Regions from separate parts of the Streptomyces sp. NPDC059499 genome, predicted to be linked through region 2. Evidence: riboswitches for the same ligand, from Rfam matches in the RefSeq annotation. Region 2 holds a riboswitch; each other region holds the start of a gene.

Region 1 (4,276 bases), on a different contig from region 2:
GACCCGGGCACGCAGCGCGTCCCAGCGCTCCGGCCAGTTCAGCTCGGTGTCGTAGTGGTCGGGGTGCAGCACACCGCGGGCGGCGCGCGTCTCGGACCAGGCAGGCAGCGGGCCCGAACGCTCCGCGAGGTCGCACGACGCCTCGTACGCGGCCAGCATGATCCGCTCGGAGATCCGCGTCGAGAGCGCGCGGGCCTCGGGCGAGTCGAAGGGCAGCCGCAACTGGAAGAAGACGTCCTGCAGGCCCATCGCACCCAGGCCCACCGGACGCCAGCGGGCGTTGGAGCGGCCTGCCTGCTCGGTCGGGTAGAAGTTGATGTCCACCACGCGGTCGAGGAAGGTCACGGCGGTACGGACCGTGGCGTCCAGCCGCTCCCAGTCCATCTCCCCGCCGACGACGAACGCGCCGAGGTTGACCGAACCCAGGTTGCAGACGGCCGTCTCGCCGTCGTCGGTGACCTCGAGGATCTCCGTGCACAGGTTCGACGAGTGCACGACCCTGCCCGGTTCGGCGGTCTGGTTCGCGGTGCGGTTGGAGGCGTCCTTGAACGTCATCCAGCCCTGACCGGTCTGGGCGAGCGTCCGCATCATCCGGCCGTACAGCTCACGGGCGGGCATCGTCCTGCGGGCCAGGCCCTTGGCCTCCGCCGCACGGTAGGCGGCATCGAACTCGTCGCCCCACAGGTCGACCAGCTCGGGGGTGTCGGCCGGGGAGAACAGCGACCACTCGGTGTCCGCGTCGACGCGGCGCATGAACTCGTCGGGGATCCAGTGCGCCAGATTCAGGTTGTGCGTGCGGCGCTGGTCCTCACCCGTGTTGTCGCGCAGCTCAAGGAACTCCTCGATGTCCGCGTGCCAGGTCTCCAGGTAGACGGCGGCGGCGCCCTTGCGGCGGCCCCCCTGGTTGACCGCGGCGACCGAGGCGTCGAGCGTCTTCAGGAACGGCACGATGCCGTTGGAGTGCCCGTTGGTGCCACGGATCAGCGAACCCCGGGCGCGGATACGGGAGTACGAGAGGCCGATTCCCCCGGCGTGCTTGGACAGCCGCGCCACCTGGTGGTAGCGGTCGTAGATCGAGTCGAGCTCGTCCAGCGGGGAGTCCAGCAGATAGCAGGAGGACATCTGCGGGTGCCGGGTACCGGAGTTGAACAGGGTGGGCGAGGAGGGCAGGTAGTCGAGCCGGCTCATCAGCCCGTACAGCGAGGCGACTTCGTCCAGGGCACGCTCGGAGGTGTCCTCGGCGAGGCCGGCGGCCACCCGGAGCATGAAGTGCTGCGGGGTCTCGATGACCTGGCGGGTGAGCGGATGGCGCAGCAGGTAGCGGCTGAACAGCGTCCGCAGCCCGAAGTAGCCGAAACGGTCGTCGGCGCCGTCGGCGAGAGCCTGCCCGACCAGCGCGTCGAGGGCGTCCGCGTGCAGCGTGACGAACTCCGCCGTACGGTCCGCGATCAGGCCCTCACGGTGGCCGACGGCGACCGAGGCGGAGAAGGAGACGGCGCCCTGGCCGGCGGCCTCGTCCGCGATGGTGCGGGTGAGGAGCCGTGCGGCGAGCCGGGAGTAGGCGGGGTCCTCGGAAATCAGGCCCGCGGCGGCCTCGGTGGCCAGCGAGCGCAGCTCGGCCTCGTCCGACCGGGCGTTGCGGCCGCGCAGCGCGGCGGCGGCGACCCGTCCGGGGTCGGTGTCGGGCAGATCGACGGTGAGGTCGGTCAGGGTCCGCAGCAGTGCGGTCCCGGGCCCGTCGGGCATGGCATGCGCGGACTCGGCTGAATCGACCGCTGAAACCGGATCGGCTGGCGCGATGGTCACTGGGACTACCCCTCGCTCGGCTCGGGGCCGGCGGGAGCGGGGGCAGCCGGGCAGGGCGGTACCCGGGAAAGGGGCAGCACTGCGCACGGCGTCCACCGGCCCTCCGCGAGGCCCGGACGTCAGGCGTCCGGTTCGGTCGAGCCGGACGCGCTGTCAGCAGGTCTTCGGACTTCCGGGTGCGCAGAAGCGCACCAATCACACCGTTGCGGGACAGTTCCGGATTCGCACCGGATTCCCCTGCGGAGACAGCGAGCATGAGCATACATGTGGGGGGCGTCGGACATGGCAGCCCCCACATGTTGTGTCGCGCTCGGTCAGAGCTCCAGGCGGAATGTCATCAGCGAGATGTGCTCGACGGGCTTCCAGTCCCGTTCCGGGGTCCGTACGAAGCCGAGGCGCCGGTAGATCCGATGGGCGCCCAGCATGGCCTGCTGCGTCGACAGCACGAGACCGGAGACGCCCTCCGTGGCCCGTGCCCGGTCGATACAGGCGCGTACGAGCGCCTCGCCCGCCCCGCGTCCACGGGCTTCGCGGGAGACGGCCAGCATCCGGAACTCGGCCTCGTCCACCCCGGCGATGTCCGCCCACGCGCTGCCGGGCGCCGCGTAGGTCACACCGCCGAGCAGCGTGCCCTCACCGTCCACCGCGACAAGTACCTCCGCCTCGGCGGCCCGGCGGCCGACCGCGCGCAGTTCCGCCAGATAGGGGTCGTCGGCGCCGAAGTCCAGCAACTCGTCGGCGAGGTACGCCTCGGCGGTGATGCCGGCCAGTGCCTCGTGTTCCTGGAGGCCGACGGGCCTGATAACGATGTCCATGGGCGGGAGTCTGCCGCAGGCGGAGGCGAGGGTCGAACTCCTTTGCACCGGCCCGGAACGCAGTGGGCCGCCGCGCCCCTTGGGGACGCGGCGGCCCGCTCCGGAACCTGCTCCCGAAAGGCGGGGTCAGTGACTGCCGTCCGCGGCCTCCACGGTGGGAGCGCCGCCCTGGGCACCCACGGTGGGAGCGCCGCCCGGGGCACCCACCGTGGCCGGCGGGAGCACCTTCTGGACGCCCGGGTCGCCCGCGTCCGCCGTGTAGTCGGACGGGGAGGTCTCGTCGATCCCGGCCGGTGCCTTCAGCGCGTTCAGGACGAAGGTCAGGACGACCACCACGACGACGTTCAGTACGAACGCGGTCAGACCGATGTAGCCGATCTCGCCGATGCCGGGAATCTCCTTCGAGGACCCGCCGAAGTGCTTCTGGGTCGGGCTGGCGACGCCGTACGCGGCGACCGTGCCGTAGATCATGCCGACCGCCCAGCCCGCGATCAGGGCCCAGCGGTGGAACCACCGGGTGAACAGGCCGCCCACCAGGGCCGGCATCGTCTGGAGGATCCAGATCCCGCCGAGCAGCTGGAAGTTGATCGCGACCGTCTTGTCCATGGTGAGGACGAAGGCGAGCGCACCGACCTTCACCAGGAGCGAGACCAGCTTGGAGACCTTGGTCTCCTGGGCCGGGGTCGCATCGGGTTTGATGAAGTCCTTGTAGATGTTGCGGGTGAAGAGGTTCGCCGCGGCGATCGACATGATCGCCGCGGGCACCAGCGCACCGATGCCGATCGCGGCGAAGGCCACACCGGCGAACCAGTCGGGGAACATGTTCTCGAACAGCTGCGGAATGGCCAGCTGGCCGTTGTCCACCTTCACTCCGGCGGCGATCGCCATGAAACCGAGCAGGGCCAGCAGGCCGAGCATCAGCGAATACAGCGGCAGGATCGTGGTGTTGCGCCGGATCACGTCACGGCTGCGGCTGGAGAGCGTCGCCGTGATGGAGTGCGGGTACATGAAGAGCGCCAGCGCCGAGCCCAGGGCCAGCGTGGCATAACCCCATTGACCCATCTCGCCGGGCACGAGAGCACCGCGTGGCTTGCCCGTTGCCTCGTTCGTCTGCGAGAAGGCTTCGCCCGCCTTGGCGAAGATGTCGTCGAATCCGCCGAGTTTGATGGGGATGTAGATGATGGCGACCGCGATGACCAGATAGATCAGGCCGTCCTTGACGAACGCGATCAGTGCGGGCGCGCGCAGTCCCGAGGAGTAGGTGTACGCGGCGAGTACGGCGAACGCGATCAGCAGCGGCAGGTCCTTGATGAACCAGTGCGTGGTCTCGCCGCCGCCGACGCCCATGACGTCCAGCACGGCCTGGATGCCGACGAGCTGGAGGGCGATGTACGGCATCGTGGCGAGGATGCCGGTGACGGCGACCGCCAGCGACAGCCCCTTCGAGCCGAAGCGTCCGCGGACGAAGTCCGAGGTGGTCACGTAGCCGTGCTTGTGCGAGACGGACCAGAGCCGCGGCAGGAACGTGAAGATCAGTGGGTAGACGAGGATGGTGTACGGGACGGCGAAGAAGCCGGCCGCGCCCGCCGCGTAGATCGCCGCAGGGACCGCGACGAAGGTGTACGCCGTGTAGAGGTCACCGCCGAGCAGGAACC
Region 2 (4,276 bases):
GCGCCGCGTTTCTGCGACGGCAAGCCTGACCGGTCCGCTCGTTCTTCTACCTCGCAGTCGGGTCAGGTGCGAGCACTGTCCCTGGCCAGGGTCGGTGACGACGGCGGGCGGCCCTGCCGACGGGACCGGAATGTGCCGGGGCGCTCGCTGGTAAACTGTGGGCACGCTTCGAAACCGTTGGGGCCCGTACCGAGGGGTACGGGCCCCAACGCGTTCCCGGCGCCAGACCGAGGAAGGCTCCCCCCATGAACGCGAAGACTCCGGCCCCGAAGGGCGAACCCACAACGCCGCAGACGGCTGCCCCTGGCCTGCCGCCGGTCGAGTCCTTCGACGCACTCGGGCTGCCGTCGGAGCTGACGGCGACGATGACCGGCCTCGGCGTGACGGAACCCTTCCCGATCCAGGCGGCGACCCTGCCCAACGCGCTGGCCGGCCGTGATGTCCTCGGCCGTGCGCGGACCGGCTCCGGCAAGACGCTTGCCTTCGGGCTTGCGCTGCTGGCGCGGACGGCGGGTATGCGAGCGGAGCCGAAGCGGCCGCTCGCACTGGTTCTGGTGCCGACCCGGGAGCTCGCGCAACAGGTGGTCGACGCGCTGGCACCCTACGCGCAGGCGCTGAACGTGCGGCTGGCGACGGTGGTCGGAGGGCTGGCGATCAACCGGCAGGCGGCGCTGCTGCGCGCCGGCGCCGAAGTGGTCGTCGCGACGCCCGGGCGGCTCGCCGACCTCGTGTCGCGTCGGTTCTGTGATCTGCAGCAGGTGCGGATCACGGTGCTGGACGAGGCGGACCAGATGTGCGACCTGGGGTTCCTGCCGCAGGTCTCGGAAATCCTGGACCAGGTCCGCCCCGACGGTCAGCGGCTGCTGTTCTCGGCAACACTCGACCGCAATGTCGACCAGTTGGTGCAGACCTACCTGCACGAGCCGGTACTTGCCTCGCTCGACCGTGTGGCCGGCTCGGTCACCACGATGGAACACCACGTGCTGAACATCCACCCCGCCGACAAGCACGCGACCGCGACCGAAATCGCCGCGCGGGACGGCCGGGTCCTGATGTTCCTGGACACCAAGGCCGGCGTGGACCAGTTCACCCGGCACCTGCGGGCCAGCGGCATTCGGGCTGCCGCCCTGCACAGCGGAAAGTCGCAGCCACAGCGGACGCACACACTCGCGCAGTTCAAGGACGGCGAGATCACCGTGTTGGTGGCCACCAACGTCGCGGCGCGAGGCATTCACATCGAGGCCCTCGACCTCGTCGTCAACGTGGACCCGCCGGCCGACGCGAAGGACTACCTGCACCGTGGCGGGCGTACGGCTCGCGCCGGGGAGTCCGGGAAGGTGGTCACGCTGGTCACCCCGAACCAGCGACGAGACGTCAACCGGATCATGACCGACGCCCGGATCCGGCCGACTGTCACCCAGGTACGCTCCGGCGAGGAGAAGCTGACCACCATCACCGGGGCCAAGCGCCCGCCCATCGAAGGGAAGGGCAGCGGCAACGCCCCCTTCCGTGGCATGGGCACTCGTCCCGGCCGCCCCAAGGAGTCCCGCAAAACGGCCGACGCCCGCAAGACGGCGGAAGCACGCGCGGCGGCACGGGTACGCAAGGGCCGCTGACCCAGGCGGACTTGCCGGGGCGGGGGCCCGCAGACCAGCGGCAGACGGCACGGGCCCTGCTCGTGGAGGTACTGCCGAGTCCTGGAAACGCGGGTTCGAGCACTCGACGGGCCGACACATCCGCTTGAAGCAGTGCACGCGCCGAGGGATGCTGCCTCAGCAGTTACGAGGCCCGTCGCTGAGGACAAGATCCGGAGCATTCCGGACCGGCGGCTCCAACGCTCGGCAGCCGATGCCCAAATTCGGCTTCCCCTGCTCGGTCTGGTCGACCACGGGCGCAATCGCCTCGTACATCCGCCGGGCAAGCTCCTCGATGGACCTGTTCGCGAGCGCGCCGCCACTGATGTCCCGCTCCAAGGTCTTGAGGTGGTCCACGAGCTGAGCGCCGGTGAGGGTGATGTCGACCAGGCCCCCCTCCTTGGCGGGGCCTCTGAGGCTTCGGGCTCGGCGTCCTCGTGCGAGTTGATGACGGTGGTCTGCCGCACGCCCCCGCTTCACGTTCCACGCACGCCGGAGCTCGGTGGCTCATGCCACGTCCCGGGATACGAACAGCAACGCTCAGAGAGCGTCGACCCTCTAGGGTGGTCGGTGCAGCTGGTTCGCCCTGCCCGCCAGGCAGACGCGTCGTAAGAGGGAACCCGGTGGAAATCCGGGACTGCCCCGCAGCGGTGAGTGGGAACGACCGCCGTCATACGCACTGGATCCGGTCGGATCCGGGAAGCGACGGCCAGTAGGAATCTGCCTCGGCAGGGTGCCCACAAGTCCGAAGACCTGCCCGTTGCCCGCACGCGCCCCCCGTGTGCGGATATCCCGGTGACCTCGTGGGCGGGTCGGCGTACATATCGGATGAGACATCGCGCCCTGGGCGTGCACATGTTCCGTCCGGTTCGTCACCCCTTCGCGTCCGTGTCCCGTCTCCGGGATCTCAAGGAGTCATCTCGCGAAGGAGATTTCCGTGACAGCGAAGCCCGCAGCCGCAGCATCACGAGCCACCGTGTACGGCTACCCCCGCCAGGGCCCGAACCGGGAACTGAAGAAGGCCGTCGAAGGCTATTGGAAGAGCCGGATCACCGCCGACGCTCTCCGGAAGACGGCAGCAGATCTGCGCCGGACCAATTGGCAGCATTTGGCAGATGCCGGTATCCACGAAGTGCCCACCGGCGACTTCTCGTACTACGACCAGGTCCTGGACACCAGCGTCATGGTTGGTGCTGTCCCGCAGCGGCATCGTGAGGCGGTCGGTGCCGACGCGCTCGACGGATACTTCGCGATGGCACGCGGCACCCAGGATGTGGCGCCGCTGGAGATGACCAAGTGGTTCGACACCAACTACCACTACCTCGTGCCCGAACTCGGCCCTGACACCACCTTCACCGCTGACTCGGCCAAGCAGGTCACCGAGCTGAAGGAAGCCCTCGCTCTCGGACACACCGCCCGGCCCGTGCTCGTCGGCCCTGTCACCTATCTTCTGCTCGCCAAGCCCGCCCCCGGAGTGGCGGCCGACTTCGAACCGCTCACCCTGCTGGACCGGCTCCTTCCGGTCTATGCGGAGGTTCTCGCCGATCTGCGCGCTGCCGGCGCGGAGTGGGTACAGCTCGACGAGCCCGCCCTCGTCCAGGACCGCACCCCTGCCGAGCTCAACGCCGCCGCCCGCGCCTACCGCGACCTCGGTGGCCTGACCGATCGCCCCAAGCTGCTCGTCGCGTCCTATTTCGACCGGCTCGGAGATGCTCTGCCCGTCCTGGCGAAGGCACCGGTCGACGGGCTGGCCCTCGACTTCACCGGCGCCGCAGCAGCGAACCTCGAAGACCTCGCGGCCGCCGGCGGGCTCACCGGCAAGAGGCTCGTCGCCGGCGTCGTCAACGGACGCAACATCTGGATCAACGACTACGAGAAGTCGCTGACCACGCTTGCCACGCTTCTGGGCCTCGCCGACCGGGTCGACGTCGCTGCCTCCTGCTCGCTGCTGCATGTCCCACTCGACACAGCGCCCGAGAAGGACATCGATCCTGAGATCCTCCGCTGGCTCGCATTCGCCAGGCAGAAGACCAGGGAGATCGTCACTCTCGCCAAGGGACTCGCCGAGGGCACCGAGGCCATCACCGCAGAGATCGCCGCCAACCAGGCCGACCTCGCCTCACGCGCCGACTCCGCCATCACCCGAGACCACGCCGTACGGGCCAGGGCCGCCTCGATCACCGACGCCGACGGCCGACGCTCCCAGCCCTACGCCGAGCGAGCGGCCACCCAGCGGGCCCACCTGAAGCTGCCGCTGTTGCCGACGACGACCATCGGATCGTTCCCGCAGACCGATGAACTGCGCACGGCCCGCGCCGACCTGCGCGCCGGCCGGATCGACACACCCGGATACGAAGAGCGGATCAAGGCCGAGATCGGTGAGGTCATCGCCTTCCAGGAGAAGACCGGCATCGACGTCCTGGTGCACGGTGAGCCCGAGCGCAACGACATGGTCCAGTACTTCGCGGAGCAGCTGACCGGATACCTGGCCACCCAGCACGGCTGGGTCCAGTCCTACGGCACCCGCTACGTCCGGCCCCCGGTCCTGGCCGGTGACATCTCCCGCCCCGAACCGATGACGGTGCCCTGGACGACGTACGCCCAGTCCCTCACCGACCGCCCGGTCAAGGGCATGCTCACCG
Region 3 (4,276 bases), on a different contig from region 2:
GCTTCGCCGGGTCCATCGCGGCGATCTGCGCGTGCTCGTCCAGGAGCTGTTCGAGGCGGGCGATGTCGCCGTAGCTGTCGGCGCGTGCCATCGGCGGTACGAGGTGGTCGACCAGGGTGGCGTGCACGCGGCGCTTGGCCTGGGTGCCCTCGCCCGGGTCGTTCACCAGGAACGGGTAGACGAGCGGCAGATCTCCCAGTGCGGCGTCGGGGCCGCAGGCGGCGGACAGGCCGGCGTTCTTGCCGGGCAGCCACTCCAGGTTGCCGTGCTTGCCGAGGTGGATCATCGCGTCGGCGCCGAAACCGTTGTCGTCCGCGGACGCGGCGATCCAGCGGTAGGCGGCCAGGTAGTGGTGCGAGGGCGGCAGATCGGGGTCGTGGTAGATCGCGATCGGGTTCTCGCCGAAGCCGCGCGGAGGCTGGATGAGGATCAGCAGATTGCCGCGGCGCAGGGCGGCGAGCACGATGTCGCCCTCGGGGTTGCGGGACCGGTCGAGGAACATCTCGCCGGGGGCCGGGCCCCAGTGCCGCTCGACGGCCTCGCGGAGTTCGGCGGGCAGCGTGGCGAACCAGCGGCGGTAGTCGGCGGCGGGGATCCGGACCGGGTTGCGGGCCAGCTGCTCCTCGGTGAGCCACTCCTGGTCGTGGCCGCCGGCCTCGATCAGCGCGTAGATCAGCTCGTCGCCGTCGCCGGAGACCAGACCCGGGATCTCCTCCTCGGGCCCGAAGTCGTAGCCCTCGGCCCGGAGCCTGCGCAGCAGGGCGACGGCGCTCGCGGGGGTGTCGAGGCCGACGGCGTTGCCGATGCGGGAGTGCTTGGTCGGGTACGCGGACAGGACGAGGGCGATCCGCTTCTCGGCGGCCGGGATGTGGCGGAGCCGGGCGTGCCGTACGGCGATTCCGGCGACCCGTGCCGCACGCTCGGCGTCGGCGACGTACGCGGGCAGGCCGTCCTCGTCGATCTCCTTGAAGGAGAACGGCACCGTGATCAGGCGGCCGTCGAACTCCGGCACCGCGATCTGGGTGGCGGCGTCGAGCGGGGAGACGCCCTCGTCGTTCTCCTCCCAGGCGGCGCGGGGGCTGGTGAGGCAGAGCGCCTGGAGCACCGGGACGTCGAGGCCGGTGAGGGCGCCCGCGTCCCAGGACTCGTCGTCGCCGCCCGCGGACGCGGTGGCCGGCTTGGTGCCGCCCGCGGCGAGGACGGTGGTCACGATGGCGTCGGCGGCACGGAGTTCGTCGATGAGTTCGGGCTCGGGCGTACGGAGCGAGGCGACGTACAGCGGGAGGGCGCGGGATCCCGCGTCCTCGACGGCGGTGCAGAGCGCTTCGATGAACGCCGTGTTCCCGCTCATGTGGTGGGCGCGGTAGTACAACACCGCCACGGTGGGCCCGGTGATGCCCTCACGGGCCGTCCGCTCCAGCGGGCCCCAGGCGGGGGCGGGGGCGGGCGGCTCGAAGCCGTGGCCGGTGAGCAGCACGGTGTCGGACAGGAACCGGGCCAGCTGCTCCAGGTTGGCGGGGCCGCCGTGCGCGAGATAGGCGTGCGCCTCGGCGGCGATGCCGATGGGGACGGTGGACGCGGCCATCAGCTGGGCGTCGGGGGCCTGTTCGCCGGTCAGCACGACGACGGGACGACCGGTCGCCAGCACCTGGTCGAGGCCGTCCTGCCAGGCCCGTACGCCGCCGAGGAGGCGCACGACGACGAGGTCCGTGCCGTCCAGCAGCTCCGGGAGTTCGTCGAGGGAGAGCCGGGAGGGGTTGGCGTAGCGGTAGTTGACCGGGCCCGCGGATGCGCGGGCGCTGAGCAGGTCGGTGTCGGACGTCGACAGGAGCAGGATCATGCGGCGTCAGCCCTTCCTCGGGGTGTCCACGCCCCGGGCGGTGTCGGACGGCAGGAGTTCCTGACTCGCCCGGTCGTGGACCGGGCTCACAGTGGCGGGACCGCGCCGGAATCTCACCGGGCTTCCTCCCATGTCGCCGTCTGGCGATGGCGGGCCGAACGGACCGCCGCTAGGCATAGTAGGCGCCGGGTGGCCGGGCGTGACGGGATGCCCCTGGACGGGACTTGTCCCGGTGGCACGACGGGCCGGTTCTCGCCCTGCGGCGGCCGGGACCGGGCAACGAACCCGGCACGGCCCCGGACCGGTCGCGGTTCCGGGTCCGGCCGGTGGGTGTCCTACAGGTCACAGTCACCGTAGGGCTGTGCCGCGGTCACGGTCGGTATGCTCGCCGCCATGCCCCCATCCGCCCTCCCGCCCCGGTCTCCGGGCGGTGATGCCTGCCCCGGAACGCTGCGTCTGCACCGGGCGGACGACGGTGCGCTGGCGCGGGTCCGGCTGCCCGGTGGAGTGCTGACCGTTGCTCGGGCGAACGCTCTCGGGGAGGCCGCGGTGCGGCTGGGCGACGGTGAGTTGCATCTCACCTCGCGCGGCAATGTGCAGCTGCGCGGGCTCGCCCCGGACTGCGGTGCGGAGTTGGCCGGACTGCTGGTCAGCGCCGGGCTGCTGCCCTCCGAACGCCACGAGCGGATACGCAACGTCGTCGCTTCCCCCCTCGCGGGGCTCGACGGCCTCGGGGCCGCCGAAGTCGGAGTGTGGCTGGCCGGACTTGACCGTCTGCTGTGCGGAAGCGACCGTGCGACCGCGCTCTCCGGCCGCTTCCTGTTCGCACTCGATGACGGCCGCGGTGATGTGGATGCCCTCGGCGCCGACCTCACCCTGCTGGCCCGTGACGACGGCGACGCGATGCTGCGTGTCGGGGACACCGACACCGTCCTGCGTATCCCGGCCTCCCAAGGGCCCCGCGCCGCGCTCCTGGCCGCCGAAGCCTTTCTGGACGCCGCCCCGGACACCGGTGCCTGGCGGGTCAAGGACCTGCCGTGCGGCGCCGCCGCACTGGCCGACGACGTCGTACGGCGGTTGAGGCGAACCGGTACCGCCGTGTCGGAGGACCGCCATCCCCGCCCCCACGCATCCCTCCCGCCTGCCCTCGGCGCCGTACGCGGCGGCCGCCGCGATGTCGCGCTGTCCGTCGGCGTACCGCTGGGGCGCCTGGACCCGGACCGGTGGCGGCTCCTGTCGAGCGCCGGCGAACTGCGGCTCACCCCGTGGCGCGGCGTCGTCGTCACCGGCGTCGCACCGGATCACGCGGACGAGCTGCTCGCCGCCCTCGCGGAGGCCGGTCTGATCACCGGGCCCGGCTCGCCGTGGGCCGGGGTCGGGGCGTGCATCGGACGGCCCGGCTGCGCGAAGTCGCTGGCCGACGTGCGGGCCGAAGCGGGGGCCGCCGTCGGACCCGCGGGACGGCTGCCTGTGTACTGGTCCGGGTGCGAACGCCGCTGCGGCCATCCGCACGGGGAGTGGATCGACGTGGTCGCCACCCCGGACGGACACCGGATCTCCCATGTGACGGGGGACCGGTCGGACGCCACGGCAACGGTCCGGGACAACCCTGCCGCGCTGGCCGCCGCCGTGGCAGCGGCGCGAGGCTCTCGCACCTGACCGCGCATCACCTGTTCACCTGTGTCCGGCCGCAGGCCACAAACCCGATGAAGAAAGCGACAGCACTGTGCATCAGTACGAGAAGGACGGACCGGCGATCTACCGCCAGTCCTTCGCCACCATCCGCGCGGAGGCGGATCTGGCAGGGCTGCCCGCCGACGTGAGCCAGGTCGCCGTCCGCATGATCCATGCCTGCGGCATGGTCGACCTCGTACGCGATCTCGCCTTCTCGCCGGATGCCGTGGCCGGCGCCCGCGCGGCGCTGCGGTCCGGTGCGCCCATCCTGTGCGACGTGGCCATGGTCGCCAGCGGTGTCACCCGAAAGCGGCTGCCGGCGGACAACGACGTGGTGTGCACCCTGTCCGACCCGGCCGTCCCGGAACTGGCCGCGAAGCTCGGCACCACCCGCAGCGCCGCCGCACTGGAACTGTGGCGCGACCGCATGGAAGGGGCTGTCGTCGCCGTCGGCAACGCGCCCACCGCCCTCTTCCGGCTCCTGGAGATGATCGAGGAGGGCGCCCCGCGCCCCGCCGCCGTCATCGGTGTCCCGGTCGGCTTCATCGGCGCCGCCGAGTCCAAGGACGCGCTGGCCGCCCATCCGTCCCGCCTCGAGCACCTGATCGTGCGCGGCCGTCGCGGCGGCAGCGCCATGGCCGCGGCGGCCATCAACGCGATCGCCAGCGAGGAAGAGTGAGCGTGAGCGAGCACAAGAAGACCGGACGGCTGTACGGGGTCGGGCTCGGGCCCGGCGACCCGTCCCTGATGACCCTGCGCGCC

What was found. Region 2 has a riboswitch for cobalamin ahead of metE (5-methyltetrahydropteroyltriglutamate--homocysteine S-methyltransferase). Riboswitches for the same ligand answer to the same signal wherever they lie in the genome.
Region 1: it holds a riboswitch for cobalamin, as region 2 does, so the genes downstream of both, ACFW9O_RS24720 (ribonucleoside-diphosphate reductase subunit alpha) here and metE (5-methyltetrahydropteroyltriglutamate--homocysteine S-methyltransferase) in region 2, are expected to answer to the same signal.
Region 3: it holds a riboswitch for cobalamin, as region 2 does, so the genes downstream of both, cobN (cobaltochelatase subunit CobN) here and metE (5-methyltetrahydropteroyltriglutamate--homocysteine S-methyltransferase) in region 2, are expected to answer to the same signal.

The regions. Positions count from the first base shown of each region.
Region 1 covers NZ_JBHYTT010000011.1:187,694-191,969, forward strand. Annotated here, with positions in the region: gene ACFW9O_RS24720 (ribonucleoside-diphosphate reductase subunit alpha) at 1-1,806, opposite strand, end outside; cobalamin riboswitch at 1,944-2,075, opposite strand; gene ACFW9O_RS24725 (GNAT family N-acetyltransferase) at 2,121-2,621, opposite strand; gene mctP (monocarboxylate uptake permease MctP) at 2,748-4,276, opposite strand, start outside.
Region 2 covers NZ_JBHYTT010000022.1:90,686-94,961, forward strand. Annotated here, with positions in the region: gene ACFW9O_RS34000 (DEAD/DEAH box helicase) at 246-1,616, shown strand; gene ACFW9O_RS34005 (hypothetical protein) at 1,773-1,991, opposite strand; cobalamin riboswitch at 2,231-2,392, shown strand; gene metE (5-methyltetrahydropteroyltriglutamate--homocysteine S-methyltransferase) at 2,572-4,276, shown strand, end outside.
Region 3 covers NZ_JBHYTT010000002.1:645,683-649,958, reverse strand. Annotated here, with positions in the region: gene cobN (cobaltochelatase subunit CobN) at 1-1,840, opposite strand, end outside; cobalamin riboswitch at 1,872-2,023, opposite strand; gene ACFW9O_RS08355 (cobalamin biosynthesis protein CobG) at 2,222-3,499, shown strand; gene ACFW9O_RS08350 (precorrin-8X methylmutase) at 3,567-4,193, shown strand; gene cobJ (precorrin-3B C(17)-methyltransferase) at 4,190-4,276, shown strand, end outside.